2 regions of the Acetobacterium wieringae genome follow, and region 1 is predicted to be linked to the other one. Evidence: riboswitches for the same ligand, from Rfam matches in the RefSeq annotation. Region 1 holds a riboswitch; the other holds the start of a gene.
What was found. Region 1 has a riboswitch for cobalamin ahead of CHL1_RS00770 (alcohol dehydrogenase catalytic domain-containing protein). Riboswitches for the same ligand answer to the same signal wherever they lie in the genome.
Positions count from the first base shown of each region.

Region 1 (7,953 bases):
TCGCAAACATGCCATTGCCATTATTCCGGGAATGGCCATCGATCCTCAGGGGAACCGGCAGGCTTTTATCCAGGTCATCAATGCTGTCACCGGAAAAACCTGGTATCATCATTTTCCCTATCCCGAGTTCAATGCCAGAACGGATCGGTTTGATGTGGAGATTGAGAATAATAGTTTTAACGCCCAGGGCCTATCGCTGAATGTCGATACGGCGGAAGGCAGTATCAAAGGGCGGTTGACCTTTCACAATAGCCATCCCTTTCCCAAGGGTTTAAAGCACCCGGGGATCATGGGGCCTTTTGGACTAGTGCCCTTTATGGAATGCTACCACGCTATTATTCATTTGTATCATGAAATAAAGGGTGAGATTGATCTGGATGGGGAGTTGATGGATTTTAATGGCGGAGTCGGTTACATTGAAAAAGACTATGGCCGATCCTTTCCTAAGACCTATCTCTGGTTACAGGCCAGCCATTTTGAGGCTGGCGATGCTTCATTTGTCTTTTCACGGGCGAATATTCCTTTTTTAGGGATGGAATTTCCCGGTTTCTTTGCTTACTTCACTGATTTTAGCGGGATTACCCGCCGTTTTGCGACTTATAATTTTTCCCGGTTGGAGAAATGGGAAGTTGATACCACAAAGGGAACCTGCGCTGGGGAACTTGAAGGTCCGAATGGGGCCCTCGCTTTTAAAGCACAGATGGCCAGTGGCGGACGGCTGCGGGCGCCGGTGGACGGACTGATGGATCGCGAGATTGTCGAGAGTATCACGGCTAAGGTTTGGCTGCGTTTAACAAACAATCAGGGCAATATCATCTTTGAGAGCATCAGTAGCGAAGCGGGGATGGAGATTTGTCTGGAGGAAGGGGTTGCAGTGAAGCAAGAATCCGAATAAATAAAACCCATTGTCAGGCAGAATCATTTATTGAAGTTGCCAAAAAGGTGTTTTATTGGGGATTGCAAGTATGATATAATAAGCCAAATTAAATAATCATTTTCAGGTGCCCCTCGGGGAGAATAGGAAAATAAGTGAGAAGCTTATACGGGCCCGCCGCTGTAAATTGGGAATTGCTGTCTGGATGCCACTGTTAAAAAATGGGAAGGCGACAGCGATGAGGATCATGAGTCAGAAGACCTGCCGGAGAATTAGATGATGAGAGATGTGGAAAGTCTACGCTTTGTTGGCGTAGCTTTTTTTTGTTTAAAAAGGATTTAAAGGCTTTGTAAACAGTGACCAGAGAATAAAAAATAAGCGAGGGACGAATTGAAAGCAGTGGTATTGGAAAAACCGGGAGAATTGGTGATAAAAGATAAGGACATGCCTGTCTGTGGTGATGGCGAGATGCTTGTTAAGGTCAGAGCCTGCAATATATGCCGAACTGATTTAAAATGTGCCACCATGGGGCAAAGGGATCTGGTTTACCCTCGGGTATTGGGACATGAAATTGCCGGCGAGATCATTGCCAGAGGCAAAAATGTAAATGGTTATCCGGTAGGTCAACGGGTGTCTATTCATCCGGGGATTTCCTGTGGGGTTTGCGACTATTGTAAAAGTGGTCAGGATAATCTTTGTGATCAGATTAAGATTATGGGCTTTAATTTTGATGGTGGTTTTCAGGAAGTGATCAAAATTGATAAGCAGGCGATCAAATCCAAGATTGTCAATCTGATTCGGAATGATGATCTGGCTTATGAAGAAATATCGTTTATTGAACCACTGGCCTGTTGTGTCAACATTCAGGATCGCCTTCAGTTGAACCGGAAAGCGGCGCTGGTCATTATCGGTGGCGGCCGTTTGGGCCTGCTTAACCTGTTTGTGGCGAAAGCGGAAGGAATCCAAAATGTGATCCTGATCGAAGCCAATGAAGAGCGTCGTGACCGTGGCAAAGCCTTGGGATTTGATGCCGTTTTTAGCGGCGATGAGCCAGATCTGCTCGATCAGTTAAAGAGTTGCAGCAATGGTCATGGAGTCGACGGAGTAATCCCCTGCTGTCCAGGGCCAGAGGCCTTTGATCTGGCCCTGGAAATCCTCAGAAAACAGGGAACGTTCGGTTATTTCAGTGGACTAAGCCGCAATGAAGACTTCCAACTGGACATCAACCGGATTCACTACAAGGAAATTACCGTAGTCGGATCTTATGGCTGCAGTGTTAAGCATAGTCAAAAGGCCAAAACCCTGCTTGAATCAAGAAAAATTGATGTCCGGCCACTTATTTCTCATCGGGTCAAACTGGAAGAACTGGAACGGGGAATGGACTATATTAGAAACAGCGATGGTTATTCAACCATTGTGGTGATGAAGTGATGGCCGTCTGTCAAAGTGAGATCGAAGCAGTAGTGAATTAATAAATAAGAAAGAAAAATTAAAGGAGCAATTAAATGGAAAAAACAATCAGCATGAAAGATTATGGTCAGGTGATTACCCAGCTGATCAATAAGGAAAACCTGTCAAAAGATGATTCCAAAGAAATGTTCATGGAAATATTAAGTGATAAGCAAACAGCCATGCAACAGGGCGCTTTTTTAGCGGCCCTCAGTGCGAAAGGGGCAACCCCGGCAGAAGTGGCCGGAAGTTTTGAAGCGATTTATGAAGTGGATACCTTTAAGGTGGAACCGGTCACTGAGTTTCCGATTGTGGATAACTGCGGCACCGGGATGGATAGTTTTAAAACCTTTAATATCAGCACCGTGGCATCGATTATTGCCGCTGCTGCCGGAATCCCCATGGCTAAACACGGTTCCCGGGCCTTGACCTCGGTCTGTGGTACCATCGATGTGCTGGAAGCCCTGGGTATCGATATGGATTCTAATGTCGATCTGGTTAAAGAAAGCATCGAAAAGGCCGGGATTGGTATTTTTAATGGGATAAGCCCGGAGGTTCATCCGGTAGCTCTGGGGCGGGTTTTATCGCAAATTTCATTTGGCAGTGTGCTGAATATTTCGGCATCGCTGGCAAACCCGGCGCTGCCGCAATATGGGGTCAGAGGGGTCTACTCCAAAGAAATGCTGGATTTTGTGCCCCAGATCATGGCGGAGATCGGTTATAAACGGGCCATTGTGGTTTTTGGCGAGGTTGGCGACCAGGCCATTGATGAGGCTTCAACCCTCGGTACTACCCATATTGCTGAGCTGAAAGAAGATGGTAGTGTGGAAAAATATACATTTAATCCACAAGATATGTTGATAACTCCTGGAATTGTGGATGAAATCCGCACCTTTAATTCGGTTGAAGAATCGGCGCTATGTATTGTCCGATTGTTAAAAGGCAAAGAAACCAAGACCCGGGAAGATATTGTTGCCTTAAATGCCGGACTGATTCTGTATTTACGGGACAAGGCGCCCAGTATTCGGGAAGGTTATGAAATGGCCCTGGAACTGATTCATAATGGGGCGGCCTGGGAAAAACTCAAGACCTGGGTCAACTATCAGAATCGTGATGGTGTTAAGGGCCTGAAGATTTTGTCAGCGCTTGAAAAAAAGGTTCAGGGTTAGGCAGCGTTGATGATTCTTTATGCGTTAAAAGCGGCCGAAGGTTATCTGAAAATGGCTGAAAATGGCGGATTTACCCTGGTTGGCATCAACAAGGCCAGCGTTTATCCGGAGAACGAACTAAATCAATTGATCGCCACAAAAAATGACCTGGGTGATGAACTGACCGAGCTTCGGATTGTCAAGTTGACCCTGGAGGAAACTGATTTTTTTGCTTGAATGGTCGCTAAATCAGTAAAGTTATATTTACGGATTTCGATATCAATGGTATGATAAAAACAGAATAAATGGGTGACACCATAAAATTAAAAGAACCTTTTTCTTCGAAAAAGGTTCTTTTAATTTCTTAAAACGTCTCTAAACGCTAAAGCTCGATGAAGTTATCCAGGGATATCAATTGTGGATAACTTTTAACCAGGTGTCTGTCTGAGGGAGGAAGAATGGCCTTTTTATCCACATTATGCCGGATTTACCGGGATAATGTGGATAAGTTGTGTGAATAAGGTTGGAATGTCGATAAGTTTGGGAAAGAAGGGGGAAAAGGATGCATAAATTTGAAAATTGTCTGGTAGTGGGAATCTCTTCCCGGGCGCTTTTTGATCTGGAGGAAGAAAACCGGATCTTTGATGAAGCAGGGGTGGAAGCCTACACCCAATACCAGATTGAACATGAAAACGATATTTTAAAGCCAGGAACCGGTTTTGCCCTGATTAAGGCACTGCTGAAGCTTAATGAGATCGGTTCGGAAGAGCGAAAAACCGAAATCATCGTGATGTCCCGCAATAATGCCGATAGTAGTCTGCGGATTTTTAATTCGATCAGGCATTACCAATTGGATATCACCCGGGCGGCACTGGTTAGCGGGGCCATGCTGGCGCCCTATCTGGAAGCCTTTAACACCGATCTTTTTCTTTCGGCCAATGAGGAGGATGTTCAGGAGGCCATTAATGCCGGAGTCGCTGCGGGGATTATTTATACCCAACACTTGACCTATGAAGAAATAAAAGAAATCGATCAGATCCGGATCGCCTTTGATGGCGATGCGGTGCTTTTCTCGGATGAGTCTGAGCGGATCTATAAAAGCCAGGGCATTGAGGCCTTTCAGGCTAATGAAACAAAAAATGCCCGTAAGCCTCTGCCCGAAGGGCCTTTTGCCCGGTTTTTAAAAACCCTGTCAGCGATTCAGAAAGAGTTTGATAAAAACCGGGCTCCCATTCGCACGGCCTTGGTGACCGCCAGAAATGCGCCAGCTCACGAGCGGGTGATCCGGACCCTACGGGCCTGGGATGTGCGGATCGATGAAGCCTTTTTCCTCGGCGGCATGAGCAAACAGGAAGTGCTCAAGGCCTTTGGGGCCCATATTTATTTTGATGACCAGGCCATCCACACCGATGCGACGGCGGAATTTGTCCCCTCTGCCCGGGTACCGTATAAGAATAATGAGGAATAGCAATTACTGAGAGCAAAAAGAGTCGGTAACGAATCAATTAGAGGTTAGATCAAAAAAGAACCCTCTAAATAAAGAGGATTCTTTTTTGTGAGAAAGGAGTTCATGAAAAGAAAATCTATGTTAAACCAGAGGATTATTGAGGGATAATCCTCTGGTGAAAACCCGGCAAAAAGATGGTAGCGGTGTATCGTGCAGTCTTAGTTTACCGCCAGTCTGTGGTCGGGTCTTGATTATTTTGTGATAGTTAGGTGAAGATTTAATTAAATTGAAATTAACAATGTGCTGGTATAATTTTAGAAACTGGCCGCCTAGTTATGAACGACCAGGCAGAAACAAAGAAAGAGGGAGCCAATGAAAGACTATCGACCCGATGATTTTGATTTTAATAAAACCCTTGGCGAAATCAGTGCCGGGATCAAAAAACCAAACATTCTAATTTGCGGCGCTACCGGTGCCGGAAAAAGTTCGGTGGTGAATTATGTGTTTAGTGAGAATCTGGCCCAAATTGGCCATGGCGTTCCAGTGACCCGGGGGATTACCCGGTACCAACGGGAGGATGCCGGGGTAGTGCTTTATGACACCGAAGGCTATGAAATCGGAACCGAGAAAATTTCCCAATACCAGGCCAATGTGGAAGGCTGGGTCAATGCGTTTCGCAACGCAGCCATTAACTCAGTAAAAAAAGAAGAGGGCAATCAGGAACTGAATAACCAGATCCACGAGGTCTGGTATTGTATTTCGGCCGGAAATAAACGGGTTACCGATATGGATATCGATGTAATCCAGATGCTTAAAGCTAAGAAGCTACCGGTGGCAGTGGTATTGACTCAAATTGACAGCCTCGATGCCGAAGAACTCGAGGCGATGGAAGCTACCATCAGAGAGCATTGCCAGGTGGATTTTTTCGGACCAGTGCATCCGCTGATCCGGACGTGATTGCCGCCTTGCAGGATTATCTGCAATGGGAGGAACTGATTGGTTGGGCCATTGATCATCTCGATGAGTCCTTGCGGGAAGGGTTTATCAGTGCCCTCAAAGGAAATCTGGCGGCTAAAAAAAGACTGATCAATCACAAGATTATTCCCCTCTATACCAGTGGTGCAGCCGGGGTCGCCTTAACGCCAATCCCTTTTTCGGATGCGGCGCTGCTGGTGCCGATCCAGATTAAGATGTCGCTGCACATCATGAAAACCTATGGACTGGATCAGAAGCTGGGAAATCTATCGTCATTGGTGGGCTCGGTGGTGGTTTCGGAATCCGGCCGGTTATTGGCCCAAACTCTCAGTACCAATCTCTTTAAATTGATTCCCGGGGTCGGAACGGCCATCGGGACCACCGTTAACACGGTAGTAGCCTCCAGCTTTACCGCCGCCATGGGTTATGCTATTTCGGAGATTTGCTTTCGCTGTGCCACCGCAGTGTTTGAAGAAGGCAAAGAAATTGTCTGGGCCGATTATTTCAATGGCGAAAATATTGCGACTTTAATGAACGAATGGTTCAAGGTTTCCCGGCATGGCTAAACGCTGCGAAACTAATGTCCTGATACTCGGAAAAACCGGGGTCGGGAAAACGTCGCTGTGTAATTATATTTTTGGCGCTGAAGTGATGAAAACTGGTGCCGGACGGCCGGTCACCGGGATGGGGATTTTTTGCGAAACGATCCCGTTGAGCCCCGAGCTGGTTCTTCATCTATATGACTCCTGGGGCCTGGAAGCCAATAAATCAGAACGCTGGAAAGCCCTGATTCAGGAGGTGCTGGATCAGCATGATGTCCGGGAAATCAAGGACTGGTTCCACACCATTATTTATTGCCTATCGGCCAAATCTGCCCGGGTGGAAGATTTTGATCTGGACATGATCAAGGCCCTGGGCAAGGATGGCAACCCGGTGCTGGTGGTACTGACTCATTGCGATGTGATGAATGTGGAAACCGCAATTGCAGCGATGCGAACAGCGATCACAACCAAAACGGGAGTACGGAATCAGGATATCGTCGAGGTATCCAGCCACGCCAAAACGCTGCTCAGCGGCAAGACGACTCAGGTCTTTGGAAAAGAAAAAATTATCCATCGGATCAAGGTCAATCTGCTCAATTCCATTTCCGGTAAAATGCCGCAGATATTGGCAGCCATCGGCCAGGAGAAAATAAATAATTGGTTTAAAGATTGTCAGGAAGTGGTCCAGAAGCAGGTCAGTTTTTTAAACCCGACCTCCGGAAAAAAAGAAGTCAGCCGCAATGAATATTTCGATATCTACGCCCAGGAGATTTTTGATGAGATTGGCCGGGAATCGGATGCGCTTTTTAATGAAGCCTATGAATTCTATACTGTCTTCAGCCGCCAGTTTTCCGGCAATGCTCTGGTGGAAGTGACGGATCAACAGCGCATGCCCCAGATTACCCATTTTCAGATTAAAAAAAGCGACAAAATTGGAACTTCAATCGCCGGGGCGGTATTATTGGCCATCCCGGTGGTGGGACTGCTGGGCAAATTTGCCATCCAGGAAAAAACCCGGGCCTATTATCGGGAAGGGTTGCGGCACAACAAGGCCTTGTTGGAAGACCATCTGCAAGTCTGCGTTGAGATCTTGGCCCAGGAATTAAAAAAAATAAACTCCGGATTAAAACGTGAAGAATAATCATCGGGTTTTGGGGTATATAATTAGACAACGTAAATTTTCATAAGAAGGAGAAGCAGAAATGGAACTGGTAGATAAAATTGGTGTGATCTATTGGAGTTATAAAGAAAGCACGGAGATTATGGCTGAAAAAATTTCCAATGGTATTGACGAAGCTGGTGCAAAAGCGATTTTAGTCAACGTGGTTGACTTTGATATTAATACGATTGACAGCTATTATAAAATTGCCCTGGGGTGCCCGGCAATGGAAGGGGAAGCTCTGGAGAAAAGTGAGTTTGAACCGTTTTTTAAAGCTATATCCGGTCATCTCAAGGGAAAAAAGGTCGCTCTGTTTGGCTCCCACGGATGGGGTGCAGGCGAGTGGATGCAGATCTGGG
Region 1 covers NZ_CP097897.1:152,705-160,657, forward strand. The annotation lists gene CHL1_RS00765 (tocopherol cyclase family protein) at 1-895, shown strand, start outside; cobalamin riboswitch at 983-1,157, shown strand; gene CHL1_RS00770 (alcohol dehydrogenase catalytic domain-containing protein) at 1,274-2,305, shown strand; gene trpD (anthranilate phosphoribosyltransferase) at 2,380-3,492, shown strand; gene CHL1_RS00780 (hypothetical protein) at 3,502-3,708, shown strand; gene CHL1_RS00785 (5'-nucleotidase) at 4,034-4,939, shown strand; gene CHL1_RS00790 (GTPase family protein) at 5,291-5,875, shown strand; gene CHL1_RS00795 (YcjF family protein) at 5,827-6,459, shown strand; gene CHL1_RS00800 (GTPase family protein) at 6,452-7,576, shown strand; gene CHL1_RS00805 (flavodoxin domain-containing protein) at 7,638-7,953, shown strand, end outside.

Region 2 (7,953 bases), 1.4 Mb from region 1:
ATGCTCCAGCGCCTGTTGTTCGACCCTGGTGCCCGGTAAAATCCGGATATTATTAAGGACGATCGTGCCCAGGGTTTTGGAAGCGTGATGGATTTTATAAATCGCATCAATAAGTTCCTTGGCTTCTTGCTGGGTGGCGGCGGTATCCCCGGGCGTATTGACCAGAAAGTGATAAACGGTAACCGCGCCGCTGGCCGCCAGAACCTGAGCGGTGTCGAGGATATCCTGGACCTTCATATTTTTATCCAGCGCATCCAGTGCAGTCTGGCTGAGGCCATCGGGGGACAGTGAAAAACATTCACAGCCGGATTGGGTATAGAGCGCAACGTTTTCCTCGGTTAACAGGTTCTCCCGGAAAAAGCCGCTCCAGTTGATCGGGAGACCCCGCCGGATAATTTCGGCACAGATCGAATCGAGATGATCAACAGGAATATTAACCACCGAATCGGTGAAGTGAATTCGGGTGACACCGTAGGTTTCATAAAGAAACTCAATTTCATCCACCACCGCTGCGGGCGTGCGGCAGCGCATTTTTGTTCCCTGCAGCAGCGGATAGGAACAATAGCCGCAGCAAAAACAGCAGCCCCGTTTGGTTTCCACGCCGATACTTTCGACATATTTGTTGACGGTGAGGTAGGGTCGGGGGTCCAGCAGATCGCGGTTGGGCATCACATAGTCCCGCATGTCATAATCACCAACTGGCGGGACAATGATCACCGCTTCCTTTTCTCGATAGCAAAGCCCGGGTAGCCGGGGCGGATTGTTAAGGTTATTAAGTAACGGGACGATGATGTTCTCGGCCTCACCAGTGACTCCGAAATCAATTTCCGGGTAGTCCTGCATCAGCCGTTCCGGGAACAACGAAAAACCAGTACCGCCAGCTAAGATTCTGGTATTGGGTGCGTAGCGTTTAATCACCGCCAGGGTTACGGCAAAGCCGGGAATCAGCGATGAGGTTTTATTGCCAAGAGGATCGATGTTACGCAGCGAGAGACAGACCACATCCGGCTTATCGCTATCCAGCTGCTGTCGCAGATCCCCATAGGGATCGAGGGCCATGTTCATGTCAAAAAGCGTTAGTGTGTGATCGGTGCAGCGTTCAACCTGGGAGGCTAAAACGACGATTCCAATCGGATAAACCCGCTCGATATCGATGCCCTCCATTGAAAGGGCCTGGATGAAAAGAATTTTCATGGTTTCTCCTTGGTTTGATTAGCAGTTAATTGGTATCTTGTTTAAAACAAAGGCGATCCAGTGACGACTGGGATCGGGCGGCAAAGATCAGGGCCGTGTCAGTAGTTAGCGGTAGCAATGGTGAGGTGACTAAATCGTGCTTTTCCAGTTCAGCGATCACCCAGGCTCCGGAAAAAACCTTGCCGTTGTAGGTGTTTAAAAACATGTTGATATCGCTCAGATGAGCTTTGACGGGGTGATGTTCATTAAAAAAATCATGAATCAGGATGATGCCGTCATCGCTCAAATGGCTGGCCGCAGTTTTTAAGACCTGTTCATTTTCCGCTTCGGCGTAGGCATGAACAATATTTGAAAGAATAATCAGTTGATATTTTTGAGTTAGCTCCCATTCTGGCTCAAGAATATTGGCGGGATGATAGCAAACCCGATCAGAAAAAGTGGTGGCCTCAACAAGTTTATGGGTCTGGGGCAGCATCTGCTCAATATCTAACAGGGTTGCTTCGGTGTCCGGGAAAGCCTCCAAAAAGGCCAGCGCCATGGCCCCGGAGCCGGTCCCGATATCGAGAATAGTACCACAAAGTTCTCTAAAAAAGGCGGTGCAATCCCGGGCTTTAAGTTTGGCGACATTGTCCATAGCCCGGATATAGTTGGCCCGGCGCCGGTTCAGTTCAGCCTCGCTGATATCTTCCGGTAAAAAATTAACCCGACCGCCAGCAGACAGCGAGGCTTTGAGGGTATTCCAGTCATCGCGCAGGTTTTTTCGCCACAGAATTGAGTCACCCTGATAAAGAGGGCTATCTTTCAGTAGATATTCTTTGGTAATCAATTGGTTATAGTAAATGTTCTGGTGTTGTCCCAGCAAGCCAAGGCTTTTTAAAAGTGCCAGGTATCGTTTAAGGGCGCTTTCGTTGGCGCCAAGTTTGGGGGCGAGCTCAGCGAGACTGGCACCCCGGATTCCGAAATCATCGATGGTCTGAAAAAGATCCATCTCCAGCGCCGTAAACAGGGCATCGGAAACCCAGTAGGCCGTGGCCAGGTCTTCCAGATACTGACCGCCGTTGGTCTTAGGATCATATCCCTTCATGACCATTGGTTACTCCGGCATCGGCAAAGGTTAAGACGTCACAGATGACCCGGGCCGAGGATTCGACTAGGTGCATGGCTACCGCCGCTCCGGTGCCTTCACCCAGGCGGAAATTAAGGTTAAGCAGCGGTCTGAGCCCCAGGGCCTGCCACATCAGCTGATGACCCGGTTCTTCACTCTGATGGGAGGGGATCATGTAATCCAGCGCCTGGGGGCAAAGCGCCTTGGCAATCAGCGCACCGGCGGTGGAAATAAAGCCGTCCACCAGGACTGGTACCTGTTTGAAGGCGGCACCCAGAATCACTCCGGCAATCCCAGCGATCTCGAAGCCGCCGACTTTGGCGAGGACATCGATGGGGTCGGTTTTGTCGGGCTGATGGCGGTTAATCGATTCCCGGATCACTTTGATCTTATTAATCAGAGCGGCGTTATCAATCCCGGTGCCTCGGCCAGTGACGGATGAAACCGGATACTCGGCCATGACGGCCAGGATTGCAGCGCTGGGTGTGGTGTTGCCGATACCCATATCGCCGGTGGCCAAAAGGTTAATCCCCTGCTCTTCAATGACCTGAGCAGCCACGTTGATTCCGGCTTCCAGAGCAGCAATGGCTTGCTCCCGGGTCATTGCCGGTTCGTAGTAAAAATTCTTGGTGCCACGAGCGATTTTGCAGTCGATAATCGCACCTTGCTTAACCAGCTCGGGCATATCCACGGCGACGCCCATGTCGACAACAATCACTTCAGCCCCGGAGGCCTTCGCCAGAATGTTAATGCCAGCACCGCCTTTGACAAAGTTTTGTACCATCTGTGGGGTAACCTCCTGGGGAAAGGCGGAAACGCCTTCAGCCACAACGCCGTGATCTCCGGCCATGGTGATGACCATTTTTTTATCAACGTTGGGGCGGATGGTGCGCTGAATCCCGGCCAGTTGTTCAGCTACGACCAGTAGCTGACCGAGACTCCAGGGTGGAATGGCCAATTGTTCAATATGATCCCGGGCCGCCTGCCGCCACTTGGGATCAGCTGGTTCGGTGTTATCGATGACGTGTTTTAAGGTATATTTGGTTTCGATCATGGTACTTATCCCTTCTCTATGGTATTAATTATAATGCACAGCGTTTCGGGAGGTCACGGACCTCCCCTACGGTCTGATGATTTAGATCGGGTGCTGTTTTTTTGGTGCACAAACAATCCGATAAACAATAACGAGACATCTATTTTAGCAAGGTAGTGATTGGTCAGTTCGGGGCGAACCGTGTTCGCCCGCATCACTTAAGCTATCATTTATGCCAGTCCAAAAAACTCAGCGGCCACATCGGCTGGACATTTGCTGTCGGTACAGACGGCACAGCCGTGGGATGGCGTCTGGGCCGCCAGGGCAGCAATCAGATTGGCCTGGTTAATGGCGTTTTTAACCTGTTCCTCCTGATTGCGGGCAACCCGGGCCCGGGACATCGCCAGATCGCGGTTCCAGGCGGCTTTACCACGTTTTAAGACATTAGCGGCATTAGCAGCGATCCGGGTGGTTTCGACACCGATACGGACATCGTCTTCATTGGGCAGACCCAGATGTTCGGCTGGAGTCAGATAACAAAGGAAGTCGGCCCCATGCATACCAGCAAAGGCTCCACCGATGGCACCGGATATATTATCATAACCGGGAGCAACATCAGTTGCTAGGAAGCCCAAAATATAATAGGGCACCTCAAAGCAAAGTCGTTTTTGCAGCAACATGGCTGAGGGTATATGGTTTAGGGGCACATGGCCGGGACCTTCCACCATCACCTGAACGCCAGCTGCCAGGGCCCGTTTGGTTAGTTCGCCAGCAACCATCAAGCCACGTAGGTGGGCTTGATCGAGGGAGTCGGCGTTGGCGCCGGGTCGGATGGCATCGCCGATGCTTAAAACTGTATCGGTGGCTTTAAGAATTTCCAGCAACCGGTCAAACTGTTCATAGAGGGGGTTTTCTTTATCATTATGGAACATCCAGCCGGTCAGCAGCGAGCCGCCCCGACTGCAGATATCGGCTACCCGACCGGTTTTTTTCAATATTTTGAGAAGATCCATATTTAAGGCCGAGTGCACAGCCATAAAATCCATCCCGGCCTGGCACTGTTTTTCCACCACTTCAAACAAGTCGTCGGCGGTCATATTGACCATCAAGCCCCGTTTATCAGCCGCTTCTTCTTGGCACGCCTGATACACCGGCACACAGCCAGCGGCGATATTGGAATTACTTAAACTCAAGGTCCGCATCGTATCGATATCGGCACCCATACTTAAATCCATAAAGCCATGGGCACCGGCGGCTTCAATGATTTTGAGCTTTTTGACTTCCATTTCCATGTCATCGCGGTCACCGGAGGTGCCCATCAGACCGTTAACTTTGACGTCCAGTCCGCCGCCGATGCCGCAGATTTTAGAACGGTTGCGCAATTTATTTTTAGGAATGACAATCCGGCCAGCGGCTACTCCCGCCCGGATAAATTCCGGGGTGAAGCCTTCGCTAATCGCCACCATTTCCATTTCTTCGGTAATTTTACCCGCCCGCGCTTTTAACATTTGGGTCATCGTTCGTTCCTCACTTCCTGGTTTTCGTCTCGTAAATACTTGCCGACAATTTTCATGGCACAGAAGTCGCCGCACATGCTGCACTCGGAGGCGAAGTTGGTGCTGCGATCTTTCCAGACTTTTGTGGCAGTTTCGGTATCGATGGCCAGTTCCATCTGTCGGCCCCAGTTGAGTTCCCGCCGGGCGTGGGACATTTCCAGATCCCAGGCAATCGCCGCCGGATGACCTTTGCCGACATCACCGGCATGGGCGGCAATGCGGCTGGCCATCACGCCCAGATAGACATCTTCGGCACTGGGCATACCGATGTGTTCGGCCGGGGTCACATAGCAGAGAAAGTCCGCGCCATAATAGGCGGCAATCGCTCCGCCAATGGCACCAGTGACATGATCCATCCCGGCCCCGGAATCAGTGGGCAGACAACCAAAGACAAAGTAGGGTGCACCACCGCATAATTGTTTTTGTAATTGGACAGTCGTTTGAATCTGATCCAGGGGAACATGACCTGGTCCTTTAACCATCACCTGAACGCCAGCCGCCCAGGCCTTTTTAACCAGGCCGCCGAGGATCACCAATTCATGAACCTGAGCGCCATCCAGCGAATCAGCGATACAGCCGGGACGCATGCCGTCGGCAAAACTCAGGACGACATCATATTTTTTGCAGATTTCCAGAACCCGGTCGTATTGGGTATAAAAAGGATTTTCACACTGGTTATGCACCATCCAGCCGATCAGGTGGGAGCCCCCATAACTGACCAGTGGATCAATCCGGCCTTCATCTTTAGCACGATTGATGACATCCGTGGTGGTGCCGCAGTGCAGGGCTAAAAAGCTGACACCATCAGCGGCATGTTTTTCCATCATCGCAAACATGTCGTCGGCGGTCATATCTAAAGCGGTACCATATTTTTCCTGAGCCATGGCCAGGGTTTGATACAGGGGCAGGGTACCGACTGGCCGATCCACTGTAGCTAAGACTTTTTCACGCATTGCATCGATTGGGCCCCGGACACTTAAGTCCATCAGGGTATCGGCCTTGGCCTTAACGGCCTGGTCAATTTTAGCCATTTCACCGGCGATGGTGTCGTCAACTTCATACATCCCGACGCTGGCTGAGACCTTGGTAAACAGTCCTTTACCGACAGCCACCGGGTTGATATTGGGGCGGGCGCTTTTAAGAATGACGATTTCACCAGTGGCCACTCCCTGACGAATCAGCTCGGGATCGAGCCCTTCTTTTTCAGCTACATAAATCATTTCGGCGGTGATTTCACCCGCCCGTGCTTTTTCCAGAATTGTCATTGTTTCCTCCTGAATGATTGTTGGTATTTTAGCAAATAAAAAAGTCCACAGCAGTTATTATAAAAATAACCGCCATGAACTTTACCTTCGTTCATTCAGGATCGAGTATAGGCAGGTCTCCTGACTTGGGGTTTTAGCGCTACGCCACACCTTCCCATTAAAAAACAGTGGTCTTTGTGGTTTGCTCCGCCCTTACAGTGATGGGTTCGTTCAGGACTCTCACCTGATTCCCTATTCTCCTTATTGCTAAGGCACCATATGCTCGCTTTTCGATTTACTTGTTTTTGATTATACAACCTAAAAAATAAATGTGCAAGAAAAAAATTAAAAAAATGATTTGGACAGTTGAGATAAAAAAAGAATCAAACTATGTTATAATAAATCAAATGAATGAGGGAGGTGAGAGGATGAATCTTGTTTTTATCTGGTTGATTTTGTTTATCGTTTTTCTGGTAGCTGAACTGGTTACAGCTGGGGCGTTGGTTTCAATCTGGTTTTGTGTGGGCTCTTTGGTGGCTTTAGTTGCCGCCTATTTTGGCGCGGCTTTCTGGGTGCAGATGATCGTTTTTTTTGTCGTTTCCATTGGCTTACTATTGGTTACAAAGCCGTTTTTAAAGAAACATCTGGATCCCCAAAAAATGGCGACCAATGCCGATCGGATCCTTAAAAACCGGGGCATTGTTGAAGAAGAAATCAATAACCTCAAAGGTCAGGGGGCGGTCAAAATAGACGGGAAGTCCTGGTCAGCCCGAAATGTCGATGGTGAGGCTGTTATTCCGATTGGTGCTGAAGTGACTGTTGTGGGAATCGAAGGCGTTAAGGCCATGGTTCGGGCGGCTGAGAAAGAAACTATTTCAAAATAAAAGGAGGAAAAAAACATGTATGGACTCATTATTTTAGGTGTCATCTTTATCATTTTTATTGTTGTGATTATTGTCAATGCCAAGATTGTTCCTCAGGCCAATGCCTATGTAGTCGAACGGCTGGGAGCTTATCATTCTACCTGGGAAACCGGTTTTCATATTGCGATACCAATTATTGACCGGATCTCCAAACGAATCAGTTTAAAAGAGCGGGTAGCCGATTTTCCACCACAACCGGTTATCACCAAAGATAACGTCACAATGCAAATTGACACGGTTATATATTTGCAGGTAACCGATCCCAAATTTTATATGTATGGGGTGGATAATCCCATGAAGGCAATTGAAAACTTAACGGCTACGACCCTTCGTAATATCATCGGAGATATGGAGCTTGATGCAACGCTCACCTCCCGAGATGTCATTAATACCAAGATGCGGGTGATTCTCGATGAAGCCACCGATCCCTGGGGGATTAAAATTAATCGGGTCGAGCTTAAAAATATTATGCCACCAGAAGCGATCCAAAATGCGATGGAACGGCAGATGAAGGCCGAGCGGGAACGACGTGAAAAAATTCTTCAGGCCGAAGGGGAAAAAGCCAGCGCTATTCTGGTGGCAGAAGGTGAAAAATCGGCGGCAATTTTGCAGGCAGAAGGGTTGAAAGCGGCCGCTATTTTAAGCGCTGAAGCAGACCGGGAAGCCCAGATCAGACGGGCGGAAGGGGAAGCCGAAGCGATTATCACGGTTCAGGAAGCCGTTGCAAATGGGGTCAAAATGTTAAACGCTGCTGATCCAATCCAGTCGGTGATTGCGCTAAAAAGCCTATCAACCTTTGAAAAGGTAGCCGATGGCAAAGCCACCAAGATCATTATACCATCTGAAATTCAGAGTTTGGCCGGTCTGGCCACATCCCTCAGTGAAATTATGAAGGATC
Region 2 covers NZ_CP097897.1:2,471,931-2,479,883, reverse strand. The annotation lists gene bzaD (B12 lower ligand biosynthesis radical SAM protein BzaD) at 1-1,194, opposite strand, end outside; gene CHL1_RS12040 (class I SAM-dependent methyltransferase) at 1,220-2,284, opposite strand; gene cobT (nicotinate-nucleotide--dimethylbenzimidazole phosphoribosyltransferase) at 2,265-3,353, opposite strand; gene bzaB (B12 lower ligand biosynthesis ThiC-like protein BzaB) at 3,563-4,849, opposite strand; gene thiC (phosphomethylpyrimidine synthase ThiC) at 4,846-6,153, opposite strand; cobalamin riboswitch at 6,247-6,428, opposite strand; gene CHL1_RS12020 (NfeD family protein) at 6,561-7,016, shown strand; gene CHL1_RS12015 (SPFH domain-containing protein) at 7,032-7,953, shown strand, end outside.
Region 2: linked by a shared signal. The riboswitch ahead of thiC (phosphomethylpyrimidine synthase ThiC) and the one ahead of CHL1_RS00770 (alcohol dehydrogenase catalytic domain-containing protein) in region 1 are both predicted to bind cobalamin.